2 regions of the Streptomyces sp. NPDC040410 genome follow, and region 2 is predicted to be linked to the other one. Evidence: riboswitches for the same ligand, from Rfam matches in the RefSeq annotation. Region 2 holds a riboswitch; the other holds the start of a gene.
What was found. Region 2 has a riboswitch for cyclic di-AMP ahead of ACZ562_RS01415 (M23 family metallopeptidase). Riboswitches for the same ligand answer to the same signal wherever they lie in the genome.
Positions count from the first base shown of each region.

Region 1: linked by a shared signal. The riboswitch ahead of ACZ562_RS22645 (C40 family peptidase) and the one ahead of ACZ562_RS01415 (M23 family metallopeptidase) in region 2 are both predicted to bind cyclic di-AMP.

Region 1 covers NZ_JBVIVK010000011.1:182,198-187,537, reverse strand. Annotated here, with positions in the region: gene bioB (biotin synthase BioB) at 1-199, opposite strand, end outside; gene ACZ562_RS22665 (8-amino-7-oxononanoate synthase) at 348-1,475, shown strand; gene ACZ562_RS22660 (DUF397 domain-containing protein) at 1,516-1,752, opposite strand; gene ACZ562_RS22655 (helix-turn-helix domain-containing protein) at 1,762-2,622, opposite strand; gene ACZ562_RS22650 (ATP-binding protein) at 2,835-3,317, shown strand; gene ACZ562_RS22645 (C40 family peptidase) at 3,410-3,883, opposite strand; cyclic di-AMP (ydaO/yuaA leader) riboswitch at 3,887-4,029, opposite strand; gene ACZ562_RS22640 (hypothetical protein) at 4,447-4,755, opposite strand; gene ACZ562_RS22635 (ATP-dependent Clp protease proteolytic subunit) at 4,764-5,340, opposite strand, start outside.
Region 2 covers NZ_JBVIVK010000001.1:317,532-322,871, reverse strand. Annotated here, with positions in the region: gene dxs (1-deoxy-D-xylulose-5-phosphate synthase) at 1-89, shown strand, start outside; gene ACZ562_RS01430 (aspartate aminotransferase family protein) at 86-1,471, shown strand; gene ACZ562_RS01425 (tyrosine-protein phosphatase) at 1,609-2,406, opposite strand; partial or broken gene ACZ562_RS01420 (alpha-galactosidase) at 2,723-3,386, shown strand; cyclic di-AMP (ydaO/yuaA leader) riboswitch at 3,576-3,735, shown strand; gene ACZ562_RS01415 (M23 family metallopeptidase) at 3,738-4,703, shown strand; gene ACZ562_RS01410 (SGNH/GDSL hydrolase family protein) at 4,974-5,340, shown strand, end outside.

The DNA.
Region 1 (5,340 bases), on a different contig from region 2:
CGGGGCACAGGCCGGACTTCAGGTTGACGAGGTAGTTGAGTTTCACGCGTCGGCCGAACCAGTGGCGGCGTACCTTTCCGGCCGCGGCCACCACGTCGAGCAGATCGTCGTCGGAGGTGGCGAGGACGGCAAGAGCCTCCTCGCGGGTCGGCACCTCGCGCCGAAGCCCCTTGTCCACCAGTGTGTTCAGCAGGTCCATGAGAGCCGATCCTGTCTTAAAGGACCGCCCGCGGCCAAGGAGAGACCGGACAAACAGAGCCCGTCAGCCGTGTGGGTATTGCCACACCGTCGGTCGCAAAACGTACCGCTAGGGTCTGTTCACTGCCTACAAAAGCCCCGGAGGACCCATGGCGTTCGGCTGGATCGACGAGCAGGCGCGAGCGCGCCGCCGCGCCGGACTCGTACGGACCCTGCGCCCCCGCCCCGCCGACTCGCCCCTGCTCGACCTCGCGAGCAACGACTACCTGGGCCTGGCCCGGCATCCCGAGGTCACCGAGGGCGCGGCGCGTGCCGCGCGCACCTGGGGCGGCGGCGCGACCGGCTCCCGGCTCGTCACCGGCACCACGGATCTTCACACCGAGCTGGAACGCGAGCTGGCCGCCTTCTGCGGTTTCGAGGCGGCCCTGGTCCTCTCCTCCGGGTACGCGGCCAACCTCGCAGCGGTCACGGCGCTCGCCCCGCACGGCTCGCTGATCGTCTCCGACGCGGGAAACCACGCCTCGCTGATCGACGGCTGCCGGCTGGCCCGGGGCACGACACAGGTCGTCGCGCACGCCGAACCCGACGCCGTGCGCAAGGCACTCCGGACGCAGGACGGGCCGGCCGTCGTGGTGTCCGACACGGTCTTCTCCGTCGACGGCGACGCCGCCCCGCTGTCCGCGCTCGCCGAGGCGTGCCGGGAGCACGGAGCGGGGCTGGTCGTGGACGACGCCCACGGCCTCGGCGTGCTCGGCGACGGCGGCCGCGGCGCCCCGCACGCGGCGGGGCTCGCGGGCGCCGACGACGTCGTCGTGACGGTCACGCTGTCCAAGTCGCTCGGCAGCCAGGGCGGAGCCGTGCTGGGCCCCGCCCGGGTGATCGACCACCTGGTCAACGCGGCCCGGACGTTCATCTTCGACACGGGCCTCGCCCCCGCGGCGGCGGGCGCGGCCCTGGCGGCCCTGGGGCTGCTGCGCCGCGAGCCGGAGCGGGCGGAGCGGGCGCGCGCGGTGGCGGGCGAGCTGCACGCACGCCTGACCGCCGCGGGTCTGGAGGCGGTACGTCCGGACGCGGCAGTGGTCTCCGTGCGCGCGCCGTCCCCGGAGGGGGCCGTGCAGTGGGCGGCCGACTGCCGCGCGGCCGGGCTGGCCGTGGGTTGCTTCCGTCCTCCTTCCGTGCCCGACGGCATCTCACGGCTGAGGCTGACCGCCCGCGCGGACCTCTCCGAGGCGCAGATCGAACGCGCTGTACATGTGATCGGCGAAACGCGACCATGAGTCGGCGTGACACGGCCGCGCAGTGCGCGCTGTGGAACGATCAGAAGTGATCTGAAACGATCCCGGCCGTGAATCCCGCCCAGCTCCCGGGGGAGAAGAGCAGTGCGGGCCCGGCCGGGTCCTTGGAGTCGCGTACGGCGAGCAGTCCGGCTCCTGGGCCGGTCAGCGGGCGAGCCGTCTCGACGCAGTTGTTCGCTCCCGTGCTGTAGCTGCTGCGCAGCCATCGCACGTCGTGCAGAGCGGTGCTGGAAGGTACGTTCCGAGGCAGTGCTGACATGGTGCCTCCTTACGCGCCGGCACCTATCCCGGCGATGTAATCCAACGAGTCCTCGGGCGAAAGGGCGTGGATCCGAAGAGAGTTGAAGGCCTCGGTGTAGGCCTCCAGGTCTTCTTTCCGTTCGAGGTAGAGGCTACTCGTCAAGTGGTCGAGAACAACCACATTTAGATCAGAAGTGCGCGAAAATGAGAAGATAACGAAAGGCCCGGTCACGCCGATATGCGCCCCGGCCGCGAACGGCAGCACCTGCAGGCGCACTTGGGGCAGTCGTGCCGACTCCACCAGCCGCTCCAGCTGCCGCGCCATCACCCCGGGACCGCCGACCTCGCGGCGCAGCACCGCCTCGTCCAGGACCGCGCTCAGCCGCAGCGGCGGCTCGGCCCGCAGCACGTCCTGCCTGGCCAGTCGCACTTCCACCAGTGCGTCCAGCCGCTCGTCGTCCAGGCCGTCCACCGCGGCCCGGGTCACCGCCCGGGCGTACTCGGGTGTCTGCAGCAGCCCCGGGACGACAGAGGTCTCCAGCGTGCGCATCGCGCTGGCCTGTGACTCCAGGCTGATGAAGTCCCGGTAGGTCGGCGGCAGCACTCCGCGGTACGCGTGCCACCAGTGGTGCCGTCCGCCGCCGTCGTCGGAACTCGCCAAGGCCAGCAGCAACTCCCGCAGTTGGGGTTCCGCCACGCCGTAGGCGTCGAGAAGCAACCGCACGTCGGCCGGTTTCACCCCGCTGGCGCCGGTCTCGATCCGGCTCACCTTCGACTGGTGCCAGCCCACCAGACGGGCCGCCTCGCCACTGGTGAGTGCCGCGCCGGTGCGCAGCGCACGCAGTTCGGCACCAAGCTTCCGCCGGCGCACCGCGGGACCGTGCTGCATGCGCAACTCCTTACTCCTTCCGGGCCGCCCAAATACGCTCTTCCGTCGGAGAGTTCACCGCTTTGAGCGACAGATATATGCAGATCTTGGTGGATCGCCATCCTGACCGGCGCGGTAATGGCAGTCTGGCGACGAAGCACCAGTCCGGGACCGTACTCGAACCATCCGCTCCGTGTCGGACTGCGGTCCCGTGGGAAAGGGACGACGTCGTCATGGCAGACCATCTGGAATCATCCGTCACTCTGCCGAGCGATCCCGCCTCGGTCTCCGCGGCCCGTACCTACGTGGTGGGCACCCTGGCGGAGTGGGGACTGCCGAAGGACGTGGAACTGGCCGACACCATCCGGCTCATCGTCTCCGAACTCGCCACCAACGCCGTACAGCACACCTTGGGCCAGTCACCCACCTTCACGGTGGACATCGCGCTCGACCGCGACGAACAACTGCGCATCGGCGTGACCGACAGTCATCCGCGCTTCCCCAAACGCCTGCCGGCCGCCGTCCAGCAGGACAACGGCCGTGGCATGGTGATCATTCGCTGGCTGGCCGCGGAGTGCGGCGGCAGGCTGAGAGTGCGGCCGACCCGTGAGGGCGGCAAGACGGTCTCCATCGAACTGCCGTGGTCCCTGCCGGCCGAGCCGGTGACGGCAGCGGGACAGCAGCCGGTGACAGCAGCCGGGCAGCAGGAGCCGTAGGGGCTGTCCGGCATGATCCGCCTGAGGGCCTGAGGGCCTGAGGGCCCGGGGAGGCGGCGGCTTGTCAGGTGACCGCCGCCTCCCCGGGGGAGTCAGCTGACCCGGCCGTACCAGACGCTCCTCGTCCAGATCTTCTGCAGCTTCACCACGTCCCCGGTCTTCGGGGCGTGCCAGATCTTCCCCTTCCCGGCGTAGATGCCCACGTGGTAGACGCTGGAGCCCGAGTGGAAGAACACAAGGTCTCCGGCCTTGCGGCTCTTGGCCGAGATGTGGCGGGTCTTGTTGTACTGCTGGGCCGCCGTACGGGGCAGTGTCTTGCCCGCCTTCTTGAACGAGTACAGCGTGAGCCCGGAGCAGTCGAACCGGCGCGGACCGGTGGCGCCCCACTTGTAGGGGGAGCCCTTCTTGGAGGCCGCCACCTGAAGTGCCTTCGTCGCCGTCGTGGCTGCCGCGGCGTCGGTGGCGACACCGGGGACCACGATCGAGCCGCCCACCGCGGCGATGGTCAGTGCCGAGGCCGTGGAGGCCCGGGCCATGAGCGACGGGACACGATTGAGCGCAGTCATGCGCAACCCTTCGTCAGCCGCCTGTGAAGGATGACCTGTCGGATTCGGGCTGGCGAAGTTGCCCGGCCGCGGCTGCGGCTTCACCCCAAGGGCTGCTCGGACCGGCATCTCCCATTCGGAGACGACCGTCCCGGCGACCCGTCGTGATTGGGTCCTCCACTCCTGCCGATCCACTCCTGTCGACCGGTCATCCGGGCGGCGGCAGGACTCGGCGTCCGCCCGGACCGCCCCGCCGCTGCGGCGGGGGCTTGTCGTCAGACAGGGATCTTGACTCACAGATGGCCTGAAAGCCCAACGGAACCGGGGGTTTGTGTTGTTACTCACCACTCACCCGTTCGGGTGGACACCCCCGTGTTCGAAGGGGCGTTGAGGGGGTCGCGCACCCCCGGACCAGCAATGGAATGTTCCGTTCCGCCTCTGGGCTACGCGCGTTGTGCAACTTGGGCGGTCCTGAAAAAGGAGGGGCGTCTACTCCAATCAGCGGTACGTCATTTGGTCCGTTTCAACCCGGTTCCGGACGCTCCGCCGCTGTGGCGGATCGCCCGGGATCGGATGCGCATGCCTCAACTGTCGGAGCGCGCGGGCACGGTGACCCGGGCCGTGCGGCGCTCCCCGTCCAGCACGCGCAGCGCGCGCGCCAGCGTGGGGGCGTGCAGTTCGGTCTCGCCCCGCCGGTGCATCAGGTCCAGCGCGTCGCGCAGTTCGGCCGCCTTGGTGACCAGCGCCTGGGCTGCGCGCAGTCCGCGGTACGTGTCCCCGTGATGCGCGGGGTTGATGCGGCCCAGCAGGTCGACCACGTCGAGGTAGCGGTCGATCAACTCGCCCTCGGCGCGGGTCAGGGCGGGCAGGGGCGGCAGCTCCGGCGGCAGCATCGGGCGGCTCACCTCGCGCCGGGGGCGGTGCGGGAGGCCTTGCGGCCGGGGATGATCCGGTCCACCAGGCCGTACTCCAGCGCCTGTTGCGCGTCCATGATCATGTCCCGCTCGATGTCCGCGCTCACTTGCTCCGGGTGGCGGCCCGTGTGCCGTACGAGCATCTCCTCGAGGCGGCCGCGGACGCGGGCCAACTCGTCGGCCCGGACGGCGAGATCAATGGCCTGTCCCTCCACGGGCTCGGGCAGTGCCGGCTGGTGGATCACCACCCGCGCACCCGGGAGCGCGAACCGCTTGCCCGGAGTCCCGGCGGCCAGCAGCACCGCGGCGGACGAGCCGGCCTGGCCCAGGCAGACCGTCTCCACGTCGCAGGCGACGAACCGCATCGTGTCGTAGATCGCCGACATCGCGCTGAACGAGCCGCCCGGAGAGTTGACGTACAGCGAGATGTCCCGGTCCGGATTCTGGTGCTCGAGGTGCATGAACTGCGCCGTCACGTCGTTGGCCGAGGTGTCGTCGATCGGCGTCCCGAGGAAGACGATCCGCTCCTCCAGCAGCTTCGAGTACGGGTCCATCGTCCTGTGT
Region 2 (5,340 bases):
GGATCAGCGCGAGCCTGGCCGTCAAGGATCAGGCCGGAGGCAGCCACGACGGTCCAGCCGTCGTGCCAGTCAAGGAGAAGGCCGAATGACCAAGGAGTTCGATCTCGGTGCCCTCCTGGCCGGGCGCGGAGCCGAGCGCTACGAGCTGTACAGCAGGTACCTCAACCACCAGCTCCCGCGCATGCTGCACACCATCGGCTTCGACAAGGTCTACGAGCGGGCCGAGGGCGCGTACTTCTGGGACGCGGACGGCGACGAATACCTGGACATGCTCGCCGGGTTCGGGGTGATGGGCCTGGGCCGCCACCACCCCGTCGTCCGCAAGGCGCTGCACGACGTCCTCGACGCCCAGCTCGCCGACCTCACCCGTTTCGACTGCCAGCCGCTGCCCGGACTGCTGGCGGAGAAGCTGCTCGCGCACAGCCCGCACCTGGACCGCGCGTTCTTCGGCAACAGCGGTACGGAGGCGGTCGAGACCGCGCTGAAGTTCGCCCGCTACGCCACCGGCAGGCCGCGGGTCCTGTACTGCGACCACGCCTTCCACGGGCTGACCACGGGGTCGCTCTCGGTCAACGGCGAGGGCGGTTTCCGGGACGGCTTCGCCCCGCTGCTGCCCGACACGGCCGTCCCGCTCGGGGATCTCGACGCCCTGGCACGGGAGCTGAAGAAGGGCGACGTCGCCGCCCTGATCGTCGAACCGATCCAGGGCAAGGGCGTGCACGAGGCCCCGCCCGGATACCTGCGTGCCGCCCAGGAGCTGCTGCGCAGGCACAAGGCGCTGCTCATCGCGGACGAGGTGCAGACTGGCCTCGGCCGGACCGGCGACTTCTACGCCTACCAGCACGAAGAGGGCGTCGAGCCGGACCTGGTGTGCGTCGCCAAGGCCCTGTCCGGCGGCTATGTACCGGTGGGCGCCACCTTGGGCAGGGACTGGATCTTCAAGAAGGTCTACTCGTCGATGGACCGGGTGCTGGTCCATTCGGCCAGCTTCGGGTCCAACGCGCAGGCCATGGCGGCGGGCCTGGCCGTGCTGTCCGTCATGGAGAACGAGCAGATCGTCGCCAACGCCCGCGCGACGGGGGAGCAACTCAGGTCCCGGCTCGCGGCGCTGATCGACAAGTACGAGCTGCTCGCCGACGTCCGCGGCCGGGGCCTGATGATCGGCATCGAGTTCGGCAGGCCCAGGTCGCTGAAGCTGCGCAGCCGCTGGGCCATGCTGCAGGCCGCGCGCAAGGGGCTGTTCGCGCAGATGGTGGTGGTCCCGCTGCTGCAGCGGCACCGGATCCTCACCCAGGTCTCCGGCGACCACCTGGAGGTGATCAAGCTGATCCCGCCGCTGATCGTCGGCGAGCGGGAAGTGGACCGGTTCGTGGACGCGTTCACCGCGGTGATGGACGACGCGCACAGCGGCGGCGGGCTGATGTGGGATTTCGGCAAGACACTGGTGAAGCAGGCGGTGGCGAACCGCTGAGCTTTTGCCTCTCGGGCAAGGCCGTCTCGCAGCGATGAGACAGTTGCCGAGGGACGCGGCGTGCGGGCACTGTCCGTCCGCGTCCCGGTCGGGTGCCCGGCGACAGCGCGCACCTCGACTCGCAAGAGGCTGAGGAGTCAGTCGAGCAGCCGCTCCCGCAGCCGCTCGCGGATCTCCGGGGTGACGCACAGCCCCTTCTCCAGGTAGGCGTCGACGCCGCCCCACGTCTCCTCGATGGTCTCGAGGGCCGCCGTAAGGTACTCGGCGCGGGCGTCGAACAGGGGGCTGAGCAGCTCCATGACCTCGGGGGAGTAGGCCGCGGCGGACTTGCTGCTGCGGTGCACCTTGTAGCGGCGGTGCGTGGCGTTGGACTCCAGGTAGTCGGCGAGGATCGCCTCGCGCTCCACGCCCAGGGCGAGCAGGGTCACCGCGATGGACAGTCCCGCCCGGTCCTTGCCCGCCGCGCAGTGCATCAGGGCGGGGACGCTGTCCTCGGCGAGCGAGCGAAGCACCCGGGAGTGCTCGGCCGTCCGTTCCTTGATGATCCTGCGGTAGGAGGTGATCATCCGGTTCGCGGCCTTGCCGTCGGCGAGGATCGCGCGCAGCTGGTCGATCTCGCCGTCTCGGACCATCTTCCAGAACTCGGCACCGTCCGCGGGGTCGCTCAGCGGCATGTTCACATTGCGCACGCCGGGCAGCTCGACGTCGTGGCCTTCGAGCCGCTGGTCGGCCGCGTTGCGGAAGTCGAAGATCGTGTGCAGGCCCAGGGAGCCGAGGAAGGCGGCGTCCTCCTCCGTCGCATGGGCGAGGTGGCCGCTGCGGAACAGCACTCCGTGCCGCACCCGCCGCCCGTCCGCCGTCGGCAGTCCGCCGACGTCACGGAAGTTGCGCACTCCGGCCAGCTCGGGCTCGGTCGACGGGACCTGCTGCGTCACGGGGGCTCCTCCCAATCCAGCCCGTCGACGCGGCTCATCGACGGGCGCGCTCTCGACGATACGACATGGATTCCTGGGGCAATGAGTTGTCCACAGGCGTTGCCTCACACCCCCGCGACCATTGATGATGTTGGGCCTTGATTGCACCTGTTCGGATCTGCAAGGTCCTGATGCTGGAGATTGCCGAAAACGGCTCTATGCGGCTTCTGTCCGGGCCGACCGGCAGTGAGGACGGCGCGGCATCGAGTGGACCTTCGAGCGGCACGAGGTGGCGGACGACGGGCTGCGGCTGGTGTTCCGGGACACCGGGCCGGCCGTGCACGCGCTCGGCATGCGGTTCGCCCTCTGGGATCGAGCCGGAAATGGCCGATCGGACAGCGACCTGCACCGCGTGCACCCCGACTGGGTGCAGTTCCAACCCGGACGAAAGCGCATGGAAGCCGCAATCAGCTTGTATCGCACCTCGCCTGTGAAGACGTCCAGGAGTACCTCCGGGGGCAGCCCCACGGCCTGCTCTCCAGCGCGCCGGTCGACTACGTCACATAGGACTTCAGCCGCTGCTTCACCGACGCCGGCTGGCCCGGCGAGCCGTGTCCGCGGCGCCTCCGGGTCGACCATGTGCGGGCCTCGTACGGCCTGTTGGACCGGCTGTGGGCGACACACCCCGGCGTCGCTTCGAGCCCTGCTCCGGCCACGGCGAGCCCGTGCCGGCGCTGCGGCTGTGCGGTCCCGGCCCGACAGTGCCGTATAAATGCCGCTAAACGGGCGGAGTTCACCGTGGTGCGGTGTTGCCGCATCACGGATTGCGGACCGGACTGCATGGCGACCTCGATGCGGCGGTTTTCCGGCTCGGCCACATCTGGGCCTTCTGTCCGAATTGCAGCCTTCATTCCAACTCCTTCTGGAATATGGCGTCCTGGGGTGAGGCGCGTGAGCAGCGTCATATTCGTGACCGTGCGTCGCCCGTCATGTTCACGTAATTCAGGTGCTTTTCAAGGGCTTTTGAGGAGAGTGGCGGCCGCTTGATTCACGCACGGTGACCGTAAATTCCCGTAAGGGATCTAGTAAAACGCATTCGCACGGAACCTGTTGGTTGTCCCATTGCGTCTTGGTCGCTTACGTTCGCCACCGATCCGGACGGACGCCCAATCCTGCCGCCGCCCGGAGCCCGCACACACTCACCCGTGCACGGCAGGAGCGGGGGACCCACAGGTACAACCGCCTGTTCCGGTCTCCGGAACGGCTAGGGGTAAAGCCGCGTTTCGACGTGGCCGGGCATCTCCAGTCCGCACCCGACAGCTCACCTCGCAGGCGCCGGAGAGGAATTCGCCATGCCCGCGAAGGGTAAGCATCGCCGTCCCAAGTCCCGTCGTTTCACCCGCTCGATCGCCGTCGCCGGAACCGGTGGCGCCGCACTCGCCCTCCCCTTCATGGGAGCCACCGGCGCCCATGCGGCCACTGCCCAGTCCGTTTCCCAGAATGTTTCGGAAAAGGTCGTGCAGTCAGCTCCGGCCGCGAAGAAGGCGACCGGGAAGAAGGACACCGCGCAGAACGTGGATGTGCGGATCTATTCGGTGCGCGTGGGCGATTACCTCTCGAAGATCGCCGCGGAGCAGCATGTCAGCGGTGGCTGGCAGAGGATCTACCAGGACAACCGTGATGTCGTCGGCGACAACCCGTCGCTGATCCACCCCGGGCAGCGGCTCAGCATCAACAAGAAGGCCGCGACGAGCAAGCCGAAGGCAAGGCCGTCGTCCTCATCGGCGAATTCGTCCGCCGCGAAGTCGTCCTCGGCCAAGCCCTCTTCCGCGAAGGCGTCTTCGTCTTCGTCCGCCTCGAAGAAGACGACGGCCACCACCCAGGCCGCCCAGTCCGCTGCCACCTCCAGCGGCTACGCCCTCCCGGTGAGCGGTGCCTCCGTCGGCACGGCGTACCACGTGGCGGGCAGCATGTGGTCCAGCGGCTACCACACCGGCGTCGACTTCGTCGTCCCGACCGGCACGTCGCTCAAGGCCGTGGCCGCCGGTACGGTCGTCTCCGCGGGCTGGGGCGGCGCATACGGCAACCAGGTCGTCATCAAGCTGAACGACGGCTACTACGCGCAGTACGGCCACCTGTCCTCGCTCTCCGTCTCGGCCGGCCAGACCGTCAGCGCGGGCCAGCAGGTCGGCCTCTCCGGAGCGACCGGCAACGTCACCGGACCTCATCTGCACTTCGAGATCCGCACCACACCGGACTACGGCTCGGACGTGGACCCGGTCGCGTACCTCCGCTCGCACGGCGTCGCCGTCGGCTGAGGCCGGCGTACGACCACACCTGCCCGACACGCTGCCGAAGGCCGGACCCCGATCCCCGGGTCCGGCCTTCGGTGTGTCCCGGCGGCGACTTCCGAGTGCGGCAGTCCACGCCGCAACATCCTTGATCAGAGGCTTATTCCTGGTTTGGTGAGCCCTTTAGGAGTGGCTTATCTCACCGGTCGTCAACCCTTTCCTACGATCGCGTAGGTCACAACCGAAGGTGAATCATGGGCCGATGTGGCAGACGATTCGAAGAGTGACAGCAGATCAGTGATCGGGTCGTACGTGTCGGTGGGGGACAGCTTCACCGAGGGCGTCGGCGACCCCGGCCCCGACGGGGCGTTCGTCGGCTGGGCCGACCGGTTCGCGGTACTGCTCGCGGACCGGCGGCCCGAGGGCGACTTCAGATACGCGAACCTCGCGGTGCGCGGCAAACTCCTCGACCAGATAGTCGAGGACCAGCTTCCGCAGGCCGTCGAACTGGCCCCGGACCTGGTGTCGTTCTCTGCCGGCGGCAACGACATCATCCGGCCCGGCACCGACCCCGACGAGGTCGCCGAGCGCTTCGAGCGGGCGATCGCCCGGCTCACCGAGGTCTGTGGCACCGTCATGGTGACCACCGGCTTCGACACCCGTG